DNA from 3 places in the Streptomyces sp. NPDC059679 genome. Region 1 is predicted to be linked to each of the others. Evidence: riboswitches for the same ligand, from Rfam matches in the RefSeq annotation. Region 1 holds a riboswitch; each other region holds the start of a gene.

Region 1 (5,222 bases):
GGCTGACCGTGCTGCGCTGCCACCGCCCCGGCCAGCAGGTCGTCGCCGTGGAGATCAACCTCGCCGCCCCGCTGGACGCCGAGCCGGCCGGGCTCGACGGCATCGCCACGATCATGGCCCGCGCCCTGTCCGAGGGCACCGACAAGCACACCGCCGAGGAGTTCGCCGCCGAGCTGGAGCGCTGCGGCGCCACTCTGGACGCCCACGCCGACCACCCCGGCGTCCGGGTGTCCCTGGAGGTCCCCGTCTCCCGGCTGCCCAAGGCGCTCGGCCTGCTGGCCGACGCGCTGCGCGCGCCCGCCTTCCCCGAGGGCGAGGTCGAGCGGCTGGTCCGCAACCGCCTGGACGAGATCCCGCACGAGTTGGCCAACCCGGCGCGGCGCGCCTCGATGGCGCTGGCCAAGGAGCTGTTCCCGGCCGAGGCCCGGATGTCCCGGCCGCGCCAGGGCACCCAGGAGACCGTCGAGGGCATCGACGCCGCGGCCGTGCGGGCCTTCTACGAGACGCATGTCCGCCCGTCCACCTCGACCGCCGTGGTCGTCGGCGACCTGGCCGGTGTCGACCTCGACAAGGCGCTGGCCGAATCCCTCGGCGCCTGGACGGGCGGGGCCGCCGAGTCCCGCCCCATGCCGCCGATCACCGCCGACGACACCGGCCGCGTGATCATCGTCGACCGGCCGGGCGCGGTGCAGACCCAGCTGCTCATCGGGCGGATCGGCGCCGACCGCCACGACCGGGTCTGGCCCGCCCAGGTGCTGGGCACCTACTGCCTGGGCGGCACCCTCACCTCCCGGCTCGACCGCGTGCTGCGCGAGGAGAAGGGTTACACGTACGGCGTGCGCGCCTTCGGCCAGGTGCTCCGCTCCGCGGCTCCGGACGCCTCCGGAGGGGCCACGGGCGCCGCGATGCTGGCCATCAGCGGCTCGGTGGCCACCGAGGTCACCGGCCCCGCCCTGGAGGACCTGTGGAAGGTACTGGGCACGCTGAAGGAGGAGGGCCTGACGGACGCCGAGCGCGATGTCGCCGTGCAGAACCTGGTCGGGGTGGCCCCGCTGAAGTACGAGACGGCGGCCGCCGTCGCGGGCACGCTCGCCGACCAGGTCGAGCAGCATCTGCCGGACGACTTCCAGGCGCAGTTGTACGCGCGCCTCGCGGAGACCGGCACGGTGGAGGCGACCGCCGCGGTGGTGAGCGCCTTCCCGACCGACCGGCTGGTCACGGTGCTCGTCGGTGACGCCTCGCAGATCGAGGAGCCGGTCAAGGCGCTCGGCATCGGCGAGGTGCGCGTCATCCAGGGCTGACGGGCCAACAGACCGAGAAACTGACAGATCGACAGGTCGACGGGCCGACCCGACCAGGGAGCAACGGGCCGTCGCCGCAAGGACCCTGGCGCCGCCTCAGGCGCCCGGGTCTCCTTTTGTCGGTCGTTTCCTCGATCGTTTCGTCCGCTTTGTGGCAGAGATTGCTTGTCTGGGTGATCGTGTCTGTGGGGAAACCAACAAAAAAGCGGAACCGTTTGGTGAACGAATGCGATCACGCTTAGCGTCAGTTCGGTTGTCCGCCCGAGACACGCCGCATCCGCGGCACGGGCAACCATCGCCGAGTCCCCGTACGGCGCGAGCCAGGGGAGCCGGGGAACCAACCTCGCCCGTCGCCGCCCGCGGCGCCGGACGGGTGATTCCCAGGGGTGAATCGGACGCCTTCCCCGCGTGGGGGAGGGGCCCGTAGGAGACCTTCCTGCTCCGAACCCGTCAGCTAACCCGGTAGGCGAGAGGAAGGAAAGGAGTGCGCCGGACCATGGCGTTCACCCGTACCGCCGGGAAGCACCGCCGCCCCACCCGGGCCCCCCGCACCACTCGTTCCAACGCCAACCTCGCGGGCATAGCCACGCTGGCCGCCTCCGGTGTGGTCGCCGGCTTCGCCGCCCCCGCCCTCGCGGCGTCGGACGACCCGCGCGGCTTTGAGGACACCGGGCTGCGCCAGGCGGTCGCCATGGACGACCAGCTCGCCGACCAGGTCCAGGCCCAGGCGGAGAGCCAGCAGAGCGCCGCCGAGGAGGCCGCCGCCAAGGCGCAGGCCGAGGCCCAGGCCCGCAAGGAGGCCGCGCGTCAGGCGGCCGAGGCGAAGCGCAAGGCCGAGGCGGCCGCGAAGAAGGCCAAGCAGGAGCGCGAGGCCAAGGAGCGCGCGGCGCGCGAGGCGGAGCGCAAGCGGTTGAACACGTTCGTGTCGCCGATCACCGGCTCGTATCTCTCCACCGGCTACCAGGCGTCCAGCGGCCTGTGGTCGTCCGGCAGCCACACCGGGGTGGACTTCCACGCCTCGTCCGGCACCTCGGTGCACTCCGTCGGCTCCGGCACCGTCGTCGAGGCCGGCTGGGGCGGCGCGTACGGCAACAACATCGTGATCAAGATGAACGACGGCACCTACACCCAGTACGGCCACCTGTCGTCCATCGGCGTCTCCGTCGGCCAGACGGTCACCCCCGGCCAGCAGATCGGCCTGTCCGGCGCCACGGGCAACGTCACCGGCCCGCATCTGCACTTCGAGGCCCGCACCAGCCCCGACTACGGCTCGGACATCGACCCCGTCGCCTACCTGCGCTCGCACGGCGTGAACCTCTGACCACGCCGCCGCACACCTGCCCCTGAACCCGGTCCCCAAGGCCCCGGTCCCGCGGACCGGGGCCTTCGGCGTACTCGCATGGCCGTCCGGGCCATCTGGCTGCCCGGCCGCCCGGCCGCCTGGCCAAAAATATCCATGAAATCTCCGCGCCCATCGGAAATTCCAGCTGTTTAGAATAGAGTCGTTGAACACGCGTCAATCGGCTGCGTTTCGCGGAGATTAAGGCGGAGGTTCAACAATGCGGGACCGGAAGTGAGCGGCGATACGACCGAGATGCCGGGCGGTCGCCGGATTTCGGCGCACGCGGTGTGTACGGCGATCCGCGACGACATCGTCTCCGGCACCTTCGCGCCCGGCAGCCGGCTGATCGAGGAATTCCTCGCCCGGCGCTACGGCGTCTCGCGCGTGCCCGTGCGCGAGGCGCTGCGCACCCTGGAGTCGGAAGGCTTTGTGACCACCCGCAGACACGCGGGAGCATGCGTCGCGGAGCCGTCCGAGCGGGAGGCCGCCGACCTGCTGGACATCCGCGCGCTGCTGGAGCCCCTGGGGGCCGCCCGGGCCGCCCAGCGGCGCAGCGAGGCGCATCTGAAGGTGTTGCGCGGCCTGGTCAGGCTCGGCCAGGAGCGGGCCCGGCGCGGGCAGTTGGGTGAGCTGAGGCCGCTCGGCGACTGGTTCCACGAGACGTTGGCCCAGGCATCCGGCAGCCCGAGTCTGGCCGGGCTGCTGGTGCAGCTGAGGCGCAAGATCGCCTGGGTGTATGCGGTGGAACCGGCCCACAGGCCGGGGCCGTCCGCCCCGGGCACCACCCTGCGCTCCGACTTCTCGCTGCGGGCCGTGGCGTCCTGGGACGAGCACGGCGCGCTGGTCGACGCGGTGGCGCGCGGCGACGCCGACCGCGCGCGGGCGCTGGCCGCGGCGCATGCCGAGCGCTCGATGTCGGAATACCGGCTGCGTCGCCCCGTCCGTGTGAGGAGTTCGAAACATTCCGTAAACACGGCGGGCGTCCGGAATTAACAGCGGCCCCGTATACAACTTCTAAGAATTGCCGCCGGTGTGTCGCGGCCGTGGATTTCCGCGGCCGCGTATTTCGCGTTCCCGTATTGCGTAGCCCGGTATTCGTTTTCGTATCGCGTTGGATAAACAGTGCGGCCGCGGTCCCCTGTCATGGGTCACCGCGGCCGCGCCGTGTGAATTTATTGGGCGGAGCCAGTCAGACGGTCTCCGGAAGCTCCTCCAGCCCCTCCGCGACCAGCTTGGCCAGGCGGTCGAGCGCGACCTCCGCGTCGTCCGACGCGGAGGCCAGGACGACCTCCTCGCCGCCCTGGGCGCCCAGGCCGAGCACGGCGAGCATGGAAGCGGCGTTGACCGGGGTGCCGTCCGCCTTGGCGATCGTGATGGGGACGCCGGCGGCGGTGGCCGCCCGGACGAAGATCGACGCGGGGCGGGCGTGCAGGCCCTCGGCCCAGCCGATGTTGACGCGGCGCTCAGCCATGGTGTTGCCCTTCAGGTGCGGGGTTGCCGTTGTCTAGACCAATATCATACGGGCGTGCGTGTCTGGGTCTGTCCGGAACGGTGTCCGAGTAGGCCCGGCCATGCCCGTACAGGTCCGATTATGGACTTTCCCTCGACACCTCCCCGTAACGCAAGGGTGTCCGCCATTCGGACGTCCGGATCCATGTCCGCCCGGGCCGTAGTCTTGGCCGCATGCGGCAGCCGTCCGACACCCACGCCTACCCGGCCCACTGGGAGGCCGATGTGGTGCTCCGCGACGGTGGCACCGCCCGGATCCGCCCCATCACAGCCGATGACGCGCAGCGCCTGGTCAGCTTCTACGAGCGGGTCTCGGACGAGTCCAAGTACTACCGCTTCTTCGCGCCCTACCCCCGGCTCTCCGACCGCGACGTGCACCGCTTCACGCACCACGACTACGTCGACCGGGTGGGCTTGGCCGCGACGGTCGGGGACGAGTTCATCGCCACGGTCCGCTACGACCGGATCGACGGCCACGGCCTGCCCTCGACGGCGCCGGCCGACGAGGCCGAGGTCGCGTTCCTCGTCCAGGACGCCCACCAGGGCCGCGGGGTGGCCTCCGCCCTCCTCGAGCACATCGCCGCCGTCGCCCGCGAGCGCGGGATCCGCCGCTTCGCCGCCGAGGTGCTGCCCGCCAACACCAAGATGATCAAGGTGTTCACGGACGCGGGCTACACCCAGAAGCGCAGCTTCGAGGACGGCGTCGTCCGCCTGGAGTTCGACCTCGAACCCACAGACCGCTCCCTGGCCGTCATGCGCGCCCGCGAGCAGCGCGCCGAGGCCCGCTCCGTACAGCGGCTGCTGGCCCCCGGCTCCGTCGCCGTCATCGGCACCGGGCGCGCCCCGGGCGGCGTCGGCCGCACCGTGCTGCGCAACCTCCTCGACGGCGGGTTCAGCGGGCGCGTGTACGCCGTCAACCGCGCCTTTCCCGGGGAACAGGACCGGCTGGATCCCGAGGGCGTCCCGGCCCACCGCTCGATCCACGAGATCGACGGCCCGGTCGACCTCGCCGTCGTCGCCGTCCCCGCCGTCCAGGTGCCCTCCGTGGTCGCGGACTGCGGCGACAGCGG
Region 2 (5,222 bases), on a different contig from region 1:
TCGTCGGTCCACCATGAGTCGTGGCGGGGCTCGACGGCCACCCGCGTCCCGGCGGGGAAGCAGCCGAGCGCGGTGTCCAGCAGCCCGCTGTCGACGCGCAGGGTGGGCGGCAGCTGCAGCAGCACGGGGCCGAGCCGGTCGCCCAGGCCCTCGGCGTGCGACATCAGCCGCGCGACAGGCTCCTCGGGGTCGCGGAGTCGCTTGATGTGGGTGAGATAGCGGCTGGCCTTGAGGGCCATCACAAACCCGGCGGGGGTGCGCTCCCGCCAGGCGGCGAACTGCTCCCGGGTGGGCAGCCGGTAGAAGGCGTTGTTGGACTCGACGGTGGCGAACCCCCGCGCGTACTCCTCCAGCCACAGCCGCTGTGGGCAGTCGGACGGATACAGCACGTCGCGCCAGTCCTTGTACTGCCACCCCGAGGTGCCGACGAGGACCGTCATGCTTCACCCGGATGCCAGGGCGGCCACTGGCCCGGCCGGTCGACCCAGTGGACCTGCTCGGGGTCGTCCAGGTCGATGTCCGGGAACAGCCGTCGCAGCCGCGGCTCGAACTCCTCCCGCTTCAGCGGCTCCCAGCCCAGGCCGCGCAGCCACACCCGCCGGTATCTGGTGTCCGCGTCGTACGCGTCCACGAAGACGAGATGGCCGGACTCGCTCGGATCCGTGGCGTTCTCCATGCTTCCAGGGTGGGCCGCCCCGGCCCGCTTGCGCGCGCCGACGCGGCCGACCGGGTCCCCGCCGGTTTGCGGACGGGGGAAACTTCGGATGGAGTCGTAAGAGCGGGGTCTCCCTGTAGTAGGGGGTGAGTCATGATCTTCGTCGACCGCGTGGACGCCGGGCGGCGGCTGGCGGCCCGGCTGTCCCCCCTGAGCGGCGAGGACCCCGTGGTGCTCGGGCTGCCGCGGGGCGGGGTGCCGGTGGCCTTCGAGGTGGCGCGGGAGCTGAAGGCGCCCCTGGACGTGATCATCGTCCGCAAGCTCGGCGTCCCCTTCCACCGTGAGCTGGGCTTCGGCGCCATCGGCGAGGGCGGGGTGCGGGTGGTGCACGACGCGATCGTACGGATGAGCCGGGCGCGCAAAGAGGAGCTTGAGGAGGTGGAGCGAACCGAGGAAGAGGAGCTCGCACGGCAGGCGCGGCGGTTCCGGCGCGACCGGCCGCGGGTCGCGGTCGGCGGCCGGACGGTGATCGTCGTGGACGACGGGATCGCCACCGGTGCCACGGCACGGGCGGCCTGCCGGGTCGCCCGGGCCCAGGGCGCGGCCCGGGTGGTGCTGGCGGTCCCGGTCGCGCCGCCGGACGCGGCCGAGGCGCTGCGGCAGGACGCGGACGACGTGGTGTGTCTGTCCACCCCCGCGGAGTTCTCGGCGGTCGGCGAATGGTACGAGGACTTCTCCCAGACCAGCGACGCCGAGGTCGTGGAGCTGCTCTCCCGGTCGACCGGGATGCCGGGTCAGGCGCATCCTGGTAAATGAAGCAGGAGGTGATGACCGCGATGGAGACGATCGTGGGATGCGACATCGAAATGGAGTTCCGTGAGCTCGGACCCCTGACCGAGGCGGTCGTCCGGCTGAGGATGCACGACGGGACCGAGATCCTGGCACAGGGCCGGGCCAACCGGAATCCCGACGACCCGGCGCAGCCGCGGGTCGGCGAGGAGATCGCGGCGGCGCGTGCGCTGAACAACCTCGCTCACCGGCTGATCTCGAAGGCGGGCGGTGACATCGAGGAGGTCACGCACGCGAAGGCACATCTGGTGATGTAGGGCGGGTCTGCCGCGGCACCGCGCCGCGGCAGAGCACCCTTCGCTCACACACCTCTCAGATCTGGACGCCCTTGGACCGGAGATAGGCGAGCGGGTTGACATCCGAGCCGTAGTCGGGGCCGGTGCGCACCTCGAAGTGCACATGCGGTCCGGTCACGTTGCCGGTCGCCCCGGACCGGCCGATCTGCTGGCCGGCGGACACCGTCTGGCCGACGTGGACGGTCAGTGCCGACATGTGCGCGTACTGGCTGTACATGCCGTCGGGGTGGCGCAGCACGACCTGGTAGCCGTACGCACCGCCCCAGCCCGCGGCGACCACCTCGGCCGAGCCCACGGCGCGCACCTGGGTGCCGGTGGCGACGGGGAAGTCGACCCCGGTGTGGTGGCCGCTGGACCAGTTGCTGCCGGAGATGCCGTAGGCGGTGCCGACGGCGTGGCTGGCGACGGGCGAGGTGAAGGATGCCGACGAGGAGGACGAGTGCGCCGCCGAGCCGGACTTCTTCTTGGCGCGCTCGCGGGCCTTGTTGGCCTGCTCGACTCGCTGCTTGGCCGCCTGCTCGGCGCGCTGCTTGGCCTGTTCGGCCTGTTCGGAGCGGTGCTTGCCCTGGTCCGTGCGCTCGGGTTGGGGGTGGGTCTGGCGCGGCTGCGTGGCGGGGGACCGGCTTGTGTCGAGGGCGAGTTTCTGGCCGGGGTAGATCAGGTCCGGGTCGCCGCCGATGACGCGGCGGTTGGCCTCGTAGAGCCGCTGCCAGCCGCCGTCCACATCCCGTGCGTCGGCTATCCGGGACAGGGTGTCGCCGCCGACCACCGTGTACGAGGAGCCGGAGGGTCTGGTGGCTGCCGCGCTCTGGTCGACGGCCTTGGTGGTGGCCTTGGGCGCGGCTTCCGGAGCGGACTCGGTCTTGGGAGTGGCCTTGGGGGTGGCTTTCGGAGTCGCTTTGGGGGCGGCCTTGGGGGCGGTCTGGGTCTGGGCGCGGCCGCTCGCGGTGCCGGGGGTGACATCCGCGGGCCGGCCGCCGCGGGTCAGCCCCGCCTTGACCGAGCAGACCGGCCAGGCGCCGGGGCCCTGGGCGTCGAGGACCTTCTCGGCGATGGCTATCTGCTGGTCCTTGGAGGCCAGATCGGCCCGGGGAGCGAAGGACGTCCCGCCGTACGCCTGCCAGGTGGACTGTGAGAACTGGAGGCCGCCGTAGTAGCCGTTCCCGGTGTTGATGCTCCAGTTGTCGGTGGACTCACACTCCGCCACCTTGTCCCAGGTGTCGACGGAGGCGGCGTTCGCCTGGCCGACGCCTATGAGGGGCAGTGCCACGCCGGCGCCGCCCGCGGTGAACGCGAGCGAGGCGCGGGAGACGCGGCGGGGCCGAGGCCGTCGGTGACGTCCGCGTGCAGCCATTGAGCTCATCCTCTCCTGACGCCTGCGAGGTGAGCTGTCGGGTTCGGGCGGGAGCTGCCCGGCCGCGCCGTTCCCGGTGCCCCCGGCACCGTGGCGCGACTTCACCCCTAGCCGTCCCGCCCGACACAGCGCGGCACGGCGCCTACCTGGTTCCCCCGCTCCTGCCGTGACAGGTCGTCGTGTCACTCCTCCGCCACGGCAGGACTCGGCGCTCCGGCGAGGGAGAGACCCGTGCATGGAATGCGCCGGGTGCGGCACAGTAAACACATGGTTTAGGTCACGACAAGGTCTCGACGGACCTGTGTCCGGAAATCGATCACGGTGATGATGAACTGTGATCCGCGTCACCACTTTGCGGATGGGGTGATTGTGACACGGAATCCGCAATGCCGAATTACCCCTGTTATGTGATTAATGCCGCCGCAGACATAAGGACGCCGACCGGGGGAAGAGGAGTCGAAGGGGAATGGACGGGGAAAGTCGGGGCACTCGGCGCGGCGGCTGACGAGCCGCCGGATGCCCGACCCACAGGAGGTTGCCCATGGCTCAGCGGTACGGCGGGACGCCCGCGAGGCGTCGACCGCCGGTCTTATCCGTATCCGTACTGGTCATCGGCGCGCTGGCCGCGGTCACCGCCTGCGGCGCCGACGAGGACTCCGGGGCGCCCGCGCCGCCCGGCGCCGCGGGTGCGTCACATTCGGCCGCGAGCGCCGGCCGGCCCGGCGCCGCCGAACCCGGCGGGCGCGCGCATGACTCCGGCCGGGCCTCGACCCCCGCGAAGGCGCCGAGCGCGGCCAAGCCGTCCGTCGCCACCGAGGGTGCCTCCGGTGCCCCGCCCGCCGCGCGCCGCATCTGCGCCCGGGATCAGCTGAAACTGTCCGTCGGCCGGATGGATATCGGCGCGGGCAATGTCTATGTTCCCCTGGCCTTCACCAATACCGGTGAGGCCAGTTGCACGCTGACGGGCTTTCCGGGCGTTTCCCTGCTCGACACCCCCGGCACGGCTATCGGCGACCCCGCCGCCCGCCGAGGACCGGCGCGGCCCACGGTCGTCCTGAAACCTGGCGACAGCGCCTACGCGAGTCTGCACACCCTCAACAAAGGCCTGTCCGACAAGCCCTGTTGGCGGACCGCGTCCGAAATTCGCGCCTACCCGCCGGACTCCTACCGCTCCATGAAGACGTCGGCGCGCTCCCTCCAGGTCTGCGGTGAAGTATTCGAAGTCACCGCCCTCGAGCCGGGCTCCCAGCCCTGACCCGGAGCGCCACGGCCGGGCGCGGAACCGCAGCCCCCGCCCGTGCCCGACCGGACGCGCCGGAAATGAATTGGCCGGGAAGCGCGGCCACCTGACGCCCCCGGGTGTCCCAAAATCTTGATGGGCCCGACACCCACTGGCCCCTTTCGCCCTTCCGCAATCATTATCGGGTGGGCCACCATGTGAAGAGGCCTCGCCTGAGCCGGCGCGGAGCGTCTAGAGGGGACGATGTCATGGAGCGAGCGGCCACGGGGGTCGAGACGGAGTTGGTGGACCTCTCGGGAACAACGCTCGAAGAACTGGGCGACAGTGAGGAGTTCACTGTCGCGACCCAGCGGTTGCTCGATCTCGTACAGTGCCCGCCGACACTCGCGAACGCGGCTTCGTCGGGAGCCGGCTGTTGATGGAATCCCGGCGTGGAACGACAGCATTCACCCCACCAAGAAAGGCGGCCATGCCGGCGGACTATTCAGCTGGCCCTCCCTCCCCTCTCCCGACCCCGCACCGCAGCCGCCCGCCCGCCGCGCCCCCGATGAGCCGCCACCACCGACTGTCCACCGTGTGCTTCAAGGAGTTGGCGCACGGCGGTGGGGGAGTGTCCGCGATCGCCGAGTTACGGGCGGGCCAGCGCAGCCGTCTCATGCTTCTGCTACGCGCGTTGACCGACCTCGCCTCCTCCCACCCTCGGATCCCAGGGCCGCTGCCCGCGCCGCGGGTGGCGTGGGAGCTGCTGATAGAGGCCGAGCGGCGCAGCCCGCCGAGCGTGGCGCACCTGCTGCTGCACCCCCAGGTCGGCGCCTGGCTCAGCCGCTG
Region 3 (5,222 bases), on a different contig from region 1:
GGTATCGGCCTTGTCGGCGGCGTCTGCCGCATCAGCGCTGTCAGCCTGGTCAGCGTTGTCTACGGTTCGCCACATGTTGCTGTACCACGGGCGGTCGGCCGCGCCCTGGTCGGCGGAGCGCTCGGTCCGGCCGCTGCCGTCGACCACGCTGTAGCCCGTCTCCCCCGGCTGCGTGAAGTGCAGCCGCTCACGGGCCTGCTGCTGGATGTACGCGGGGTCCTGGAGCCTGGCCTTCTGCTCGCGCAGCCGCTTGACGTCCTCGCGCTCCTTCTGGGCCTGGCGCCGCTGGTCGGAGATGTCCGAGCGCTGCGAGATGTACTGCCGCATCGGGTACGCGAGGGCCACCACGAGCGAGCAGACGACCAGGGCGAGCAGCGCGGCCCGGCCGGTGAGCCGGCTGCGGCGGCGTCGGATGCGGGCGCGGTAGACCCGGGCGGCGGCGTGCTCGCCGAGCGCCCTGAGCCTGGTCGCGGTGGAGAACCGATCCCGATCCGCCGGCACGTCGCCTCCCCGGTCGTGACTTCGCTACGTACGCCGTCCCCGGCCACGGTACGGGACCGTGGCCGGGGACGTGCGTCAGGCTCGGCGGAGCTCAGCCCTTGAGGACCGCGCCCTTGAACCGCGGGAAGGCGGAGCGGCCCGCGTACACCGCCGCGTCGTCGAGGATCTCCTCGATGCGCAGCAGCTGGTTGTACTTGGCCACGCGCTCGGAGCGGGCGGGGGCACCGGTCTTGATCTGGCCGCAGTTGGTGGCGACGGCCAGGTCCGCGATGGTGACGTCCTCGGTCTCGCCGGAGCGGTGCGACATCATGCACTTGAAACCGTTGCGCTGGGCGAGCTCGACGGCGTCCAGGGTCTCGGTCAGCGAGCCGATCTGGTTGACCTTGACCAGCAGCGCGTTCGCGGTGTTGCTCTCGATGCCGCGGGCCAGCCGCTCCGGGTTGGTGACGAACAGGTCGTCGCCGACCAGCTGGACCTTGTCACCGAGCTGGTCGGTGATCGTCTTCCAGCCGTCCCAGTCCTCCTCGTTCAGCGGGTCCTCGATGGAGACCAGCGGGTACGCGTCGACCAGCTCGGCGTAGTACGCGGTCATCTCGGCGGCGCTGCGGGTCTGGCCCTCGAAGGTGTAGGCGCCGTCCTTGTAGAACTCGGAGGCGGCCACGTCGAGCGCCAGCGCGATGTCCTGGCCCGGCTGGTAACCGGCCTTCTTGATCGCCTCGACGATCAGGTCCAGGGCGTCGCGGTTGGAGTTCAGGTTCGGGGCGAAGCCGCCCTCGTCGCCGAGGCCGGTGGACAGGCCCCGCTCCTTCAGCACGGACTTCAGGGTGTGGTAGACCTCGGTGCCCCAGCGCAGCGCCTCGGAGAAGGACTCGGCGCCGATCGGCGCGATCATGAACTCCTGGATGTCCACGTTGGAGTCGGCGTGCGAGCCGCCGTTGAGGATGTTCATCATCGGGACCGGCAGCAGGTGGGCGTTGGGGCCGCCCAGGTACCGGAAGAGCGGGAGGTCGGAGGCCTCGGAGGCGGCGTGCGCGACCGCGAGCGAGACACCGAGGATCGCGTTGGCGCCGAGCGAGGACTTGTCCGGGGTGGCGTCCAGGTCGAACATCGCCTGGTCGATCAGGCGCTGCTCGGTGGCGTCGTAGCCGACGAGCTCCGGACCGATCTGCTCGATGACGGCCAGGACGGCCTTCTCGACGCCCTTGCCGCCGTAACGGCTCTTGTCGCCGTCGCGGAGCTCAAGGGCCTCGAAGGCACCGGTCGAGGCACCGGAAGGCACGGCGGCACGGCCGGTGCTGCCGTCGTCGAGGCCGACCTCGACCTCGACCGTGGGGTTGCCTCGCGAGTCGAGGATCTCGCGAGCTACGACGACGTCGATGGACGACACGAGGATCTCCTTCATATGGGTCTGTCTCTGCGGCACGAGCCTAACGGGCCCGGAGGGCCCACCCGACGAAGCCCCGGCGGGGCGCGCCTCGCGTGGGGGGCGGCGCACCCGGCCGGGGCCGATTTCGCGGGGTGCCGGGATGGGGGGAAGCCCGGCAGCCGGGGTGGGGGGAGGCCCGGCGGGATGGGTCAGGAGAGGTGGAGTTGCTGGCCCGGGAAGATGAGGTTGGCGTCCTCGACGATGTCCTTGTTCAGCTCGAAGAGCTTCTTCCAGCCGCCGTCGACGTGGTGCGCATCGGCGATCTTGGAGAGGGTGTCGCCGGACTTGACCTTGTACTCGCCGTCGCCCTTCTTGATCGCGTGGCGGGCGTGCCCGCGCCCGGCGTGCTCGCTCTCCTCGCGGGGCTGCGCCTTCGGCTTGGCGGGCTGCGCGGGCTTGGCCGTCTCGGCCGGCTGGGCGGGCTTGGCGGCCGGCTTCGAGGGCTGGGTGGTGGAGGTGGAAGGCGTCGGGGTGCCGGTGGTGGTCAGGCCCGTGCCGCACACCGGCCAGGCGCCCTTGCCCTGTCCGGCCAGGACCTTCTCGGCTATCTGGATCTGCTGGTCCTTGGTGGCCAGGTCGGCGCGGGCCGCGAAGGAGGTGCCGCCGTACGCGGCCCAGGTGGAGTTGGTGAACTGGAGGCCGCCGTAGAAGCCGTTGCCGGTGTTGATCGACCAGTTGCCGCCGGACTCGCACTGCGCGACCGCGTCCCACTGGGCGGTGGTCGCGGCCGAGGCGGAGGTGGCCCCCAGGAGCGGTGCGGCGACGGCCGCACCAGCGACGCCGGCGAGCGCGGCGATGCGGGTGACCTTGGAGGGACGGCGGTGCTTACCCTTGTCGTTACGCATGTTCGTTCCTCACCGACGCCTACGAGGTGAGCTGTCGGGTTCGGACTGTGAGTTGCCCGGCCGGATGCGGCTGACCGCACCCTGGCTTCACCCCGAGCCGAACGGGCCCGTCTCCGGGCCGCCACGGCGCCTACCTTGGTTCCCCCGCTCCTGCCTTCGGCGCAAACGCGTCGGTTTCCCCCCGACCGCCGGCAGGACTCGGCGTGACGATCGACGGTGCCCGCGGTGGCGAGCGGAAAGACGTTAAACACACCTTCCGATGAGGTTCAAACCCCGACATCCCAGCGAATGAGGCCGTATCCGCACCCAGCCATCCCACATCTACGCAGGTGAGGCCGGGTGCGGAAAGATCGGACAGCAGGCGCACGCCGGGCGATGTGACGAGATGTATGTCTCACCGTCGCCAGATCGGGCAATTCACCCCGAACTACCGCTACCTGGCGCTGAGATCGAGACGCTGACCAGGGTGAACAAGGTCCACGTCGATTCCGATGAGGGATTCATCGGCCCCGTAGAGCTCGGACACCCCTCCGTCCACCTTCTGGCCGTCCTGGTCGTCCGTGACGTCTGACGCATCGTCACCGCCGCGCACGCTGTAGTCCTCGCGACCGAGGGGCTGAAGGGGGATCTCGGTGCGCTCCGCGTCGTCGCGCGAGGCGTGGCGGCCCGAGGACCGGGTGTCGTCGCCCGCCGCACCCGCGGAGCCCTGCTCGCGGGCGTCGGGCGCGCCGCGGTGGCGGCCGGTGGGGGAGGCGGCGGAGTCCTCGCCCTTCGCGTCGCGGTCGGAGCGCTCGTCGCCCTTACCGGACGCGGAGCCGTCCTCGTCGCGGGACGTTTCGCCGGAATCGCCGGACTTCCCACCCTTTTCACCGGACTTGTCGTCGGGGGTGGCAGAGGGATCCGACTTACCGGCCTTGTCGGATGTGCCGGAATCTTCCGAACCACCGGAACCATCAGAGCCGTCCGACTGATCGCCCCGGCTGGAGTTATCGGACGATTCACCCGTATCGGAGCCGCCGATCCCCGTCGGCTCCTTCGCCTCTTTGGACTCGGGCGTGCCCTTGCCGTCGGGGTTCACGTCCAGTAGGTCGCCGAGGCCGCCGAGCCCGGCGTCCAGCGCACAGCTCGGCCAGGCGTCCGGGCCGCGGTCGGCGAGGATCGCCTGGGCGATGGCTATCTGCTGGGAGCGGCTGGCGAGGTCGGGGCGCGGGGCGTACTGCTGGCCGCCGTACTTCCTCCACATGTCCAAGGTGATCTGCAGACCGCCATAGAAGCCATTGCCTCCGTTGGCGCTCCACATCCCGCCGCTCTCGCATTCGGCGACGCGGTCCCAGGTCTGGGTGGCGTCCGCGGCCTGGGCGCCGACGGCGCCGAAGAGCGGCATGGCGATGCTCGCACCCGTCACCCCCGCTGCGACCACGATTGCCGGAGCCTGACGGGGGCGGCGGTGTCGACCGTTCCCGGAGCGCATGCGTTCTGCCTCTCGTGTGGCGGCTGAGTCGTCGGTTGAACATAGCGACGCCATCCGATCATCACAAGCAGATGTATCCCAGGTCACGCAGTGATCACGCCGTTGACGTTATGTCACATATGCCGGGCGCCAAGGGCGTTTACCAGGTGATCGGGCCCCAGGTCACCGGCAGTTCGCGCAGCCCGCGCATGATCAGACCGCCGCGTCGGCGGATCTCTTCCGGCTCCACCGCGAGCCGCAGATCGGGCAGACGCCGCAGCAGGGTGCCGATGGCGGTCCGGGCCTCCAGCCGGGCCAGTGGCGCGCCCAGGCAGTAATGGATGCCATGGCCGTATCCGAGGTGCTGGTTGTCGGCGCGGGAGAGATCGAGCACATCGGGTGAGTCGAAGCGCTCGGGGTCGCGGTCGGCGGCGGCGAGCACCACCAGCACCGGTTCACCCGCGGCGATCCGCTGCCCGCCGATCACCACGGGTTCGGTGGCGAACCGCCAGGTCGCGATCTCCACCGGCCCGTCAAAGCGGAGCAGTTCCTCGACACCGGTCGTCAGCAGCCCCTCGTCCCCTTCCTGGGCGGCCCGCCGCAGCCGGTCGCACTGGACGGGGTCGCGCAGCAGCGCATAGGTGCCATTGCCGATCAAATTCACGGTCGTCTCAAAACCCGCAAACAGAAGCACAAAGCACATGGCCGCGGCCTCGTTCTCGGTCAGCTGCTCACCGTGGTCGCTGGCCCGGATCAGCCCGGAGATCAGGTCGTCTGCCTTCCCCTCTCTATCCTCGCGCAGCGACTCCCGCTTGCGGTGGATGAGATCGGCGAGATAGGCGCGGATCCGCTTCACCGCCCGGGCCACTCCGCCACGCGGCCCGCCGCCGTGCCGGATCATCATCCCGGCCCAGTCCCGGAAGTCGTCCTGGTCCTCGCGGGGGACGCCCAGCAGATCGCAGATGGCGTAGATGGGCAGCGGGAAGGCGAACTCATGGAT

Evidence for each region. A riboswitch is a leader RNA that binds a small molecule or an ion and turns the genes downstream of it on or off. The one in region 1 is predicted to bind cyclic di-AMP.
Region 2: linked by a shared signal. The riboswitch ahead of ACFV2X_RS08540 (transglycosylase family protein) and the one ahead of ACFV2X_RS48745 (M23 family metallopeptidase) in region 1 are both predicted to bind cyclic di-AMP.
Region 3: linked by a shared signal. The riboswitch ahead of ACFV2X_RS24150 (transglycosylase family protein) and the one ahead of ACFV2X_RS48745 (M23 family metallopeptidase) in region 1 are both predicted to bind cyclic di-AMP.

The regions. Positions count from the first base shown of each region.
Region 1 is NZ_JBHWES010000085.1:4,224-9,445, forward strand. Features, by position in the region: gene ACFV2X_RS48740 (M16 family metallopeptidase) at 1-1,301, shown strand, start outside; cyclic di-AMP (ydaO/yuaA leader) riboswitch at 1,588-1,785, shown strand; gene ACFV2X_RS48745 (M23 family metallopeptidase) at 1,798-2,622, shown strand; gene ACFV2X_RS48750 (GntR family transcriptional regulator) at 2,896-3,636, shown strand; gene ACFV2X_RS48755 (HPr family phosphocarrier protein) at 3,833-4,114, opposite strand; gene ACFV2X_RS48760 (GNAT family N-acetyltransferase) at 4,327-5,222, shown strand, end outside.
Region 2 is NZ_JBHWES010000005.1:118,511-123,732, forward strand. Features, by position in the region: gene ACFV2X_RS08520 (DUF72 domain-containing protein) at 1-440, opposite strand, end outside; gene ACFV2X_RS08525 (hypothetical protein) at 437-676, opposite strand; partial or broken gene ACFV2X_RS08530 (phosphoribosyltransferase) at 809-1,450, shown strand; gene ACFV2X_RS08535 (dsRBD fold-containing protein) at 1,492-1,761, shown strand; gene ACFV2X_RS08540 (transglycosylase family protein) at 1,817-3,154, opposite strand; cyclic di-AMP (ydaO/yuaA leader) riboswitch at 3,160-3,341, opposite strand; gene ACFV2X_RS08545 (DUF4232 domain-containing protein) at 3,696-4,409, shown strand; gene ACFV2X_RS08550 (HEXXH motif domain-containing protein) at 4,942-5,222, shown strand, end outside.
Region 3 is NZ_JBHWES010000023.1:40,454-45,675, reverse strand. Features, by position in the region: gene ACFV2X_RS24160 (septum formation initiator family protein) at 1-501, opposite strand, end outside; gene eno (phosphopyruvate hydratase) at 593-1,888, opposite strand; gene ACFV2X_RS24150 (transglycosylase family protein) at 2,077-2,772, opposite strand; cyclic di-AMP (ydaO/yuaA leader) riboswitch at 2,774-2,944, opposite strand; gene ACFV2X_RS24145 (transglycosylase family protein) at 3,206-4,192, opposite strand; gene ACFV2X_RS24140 (cytochrome P450) at 4,383-5,222, opposite strand, start outside.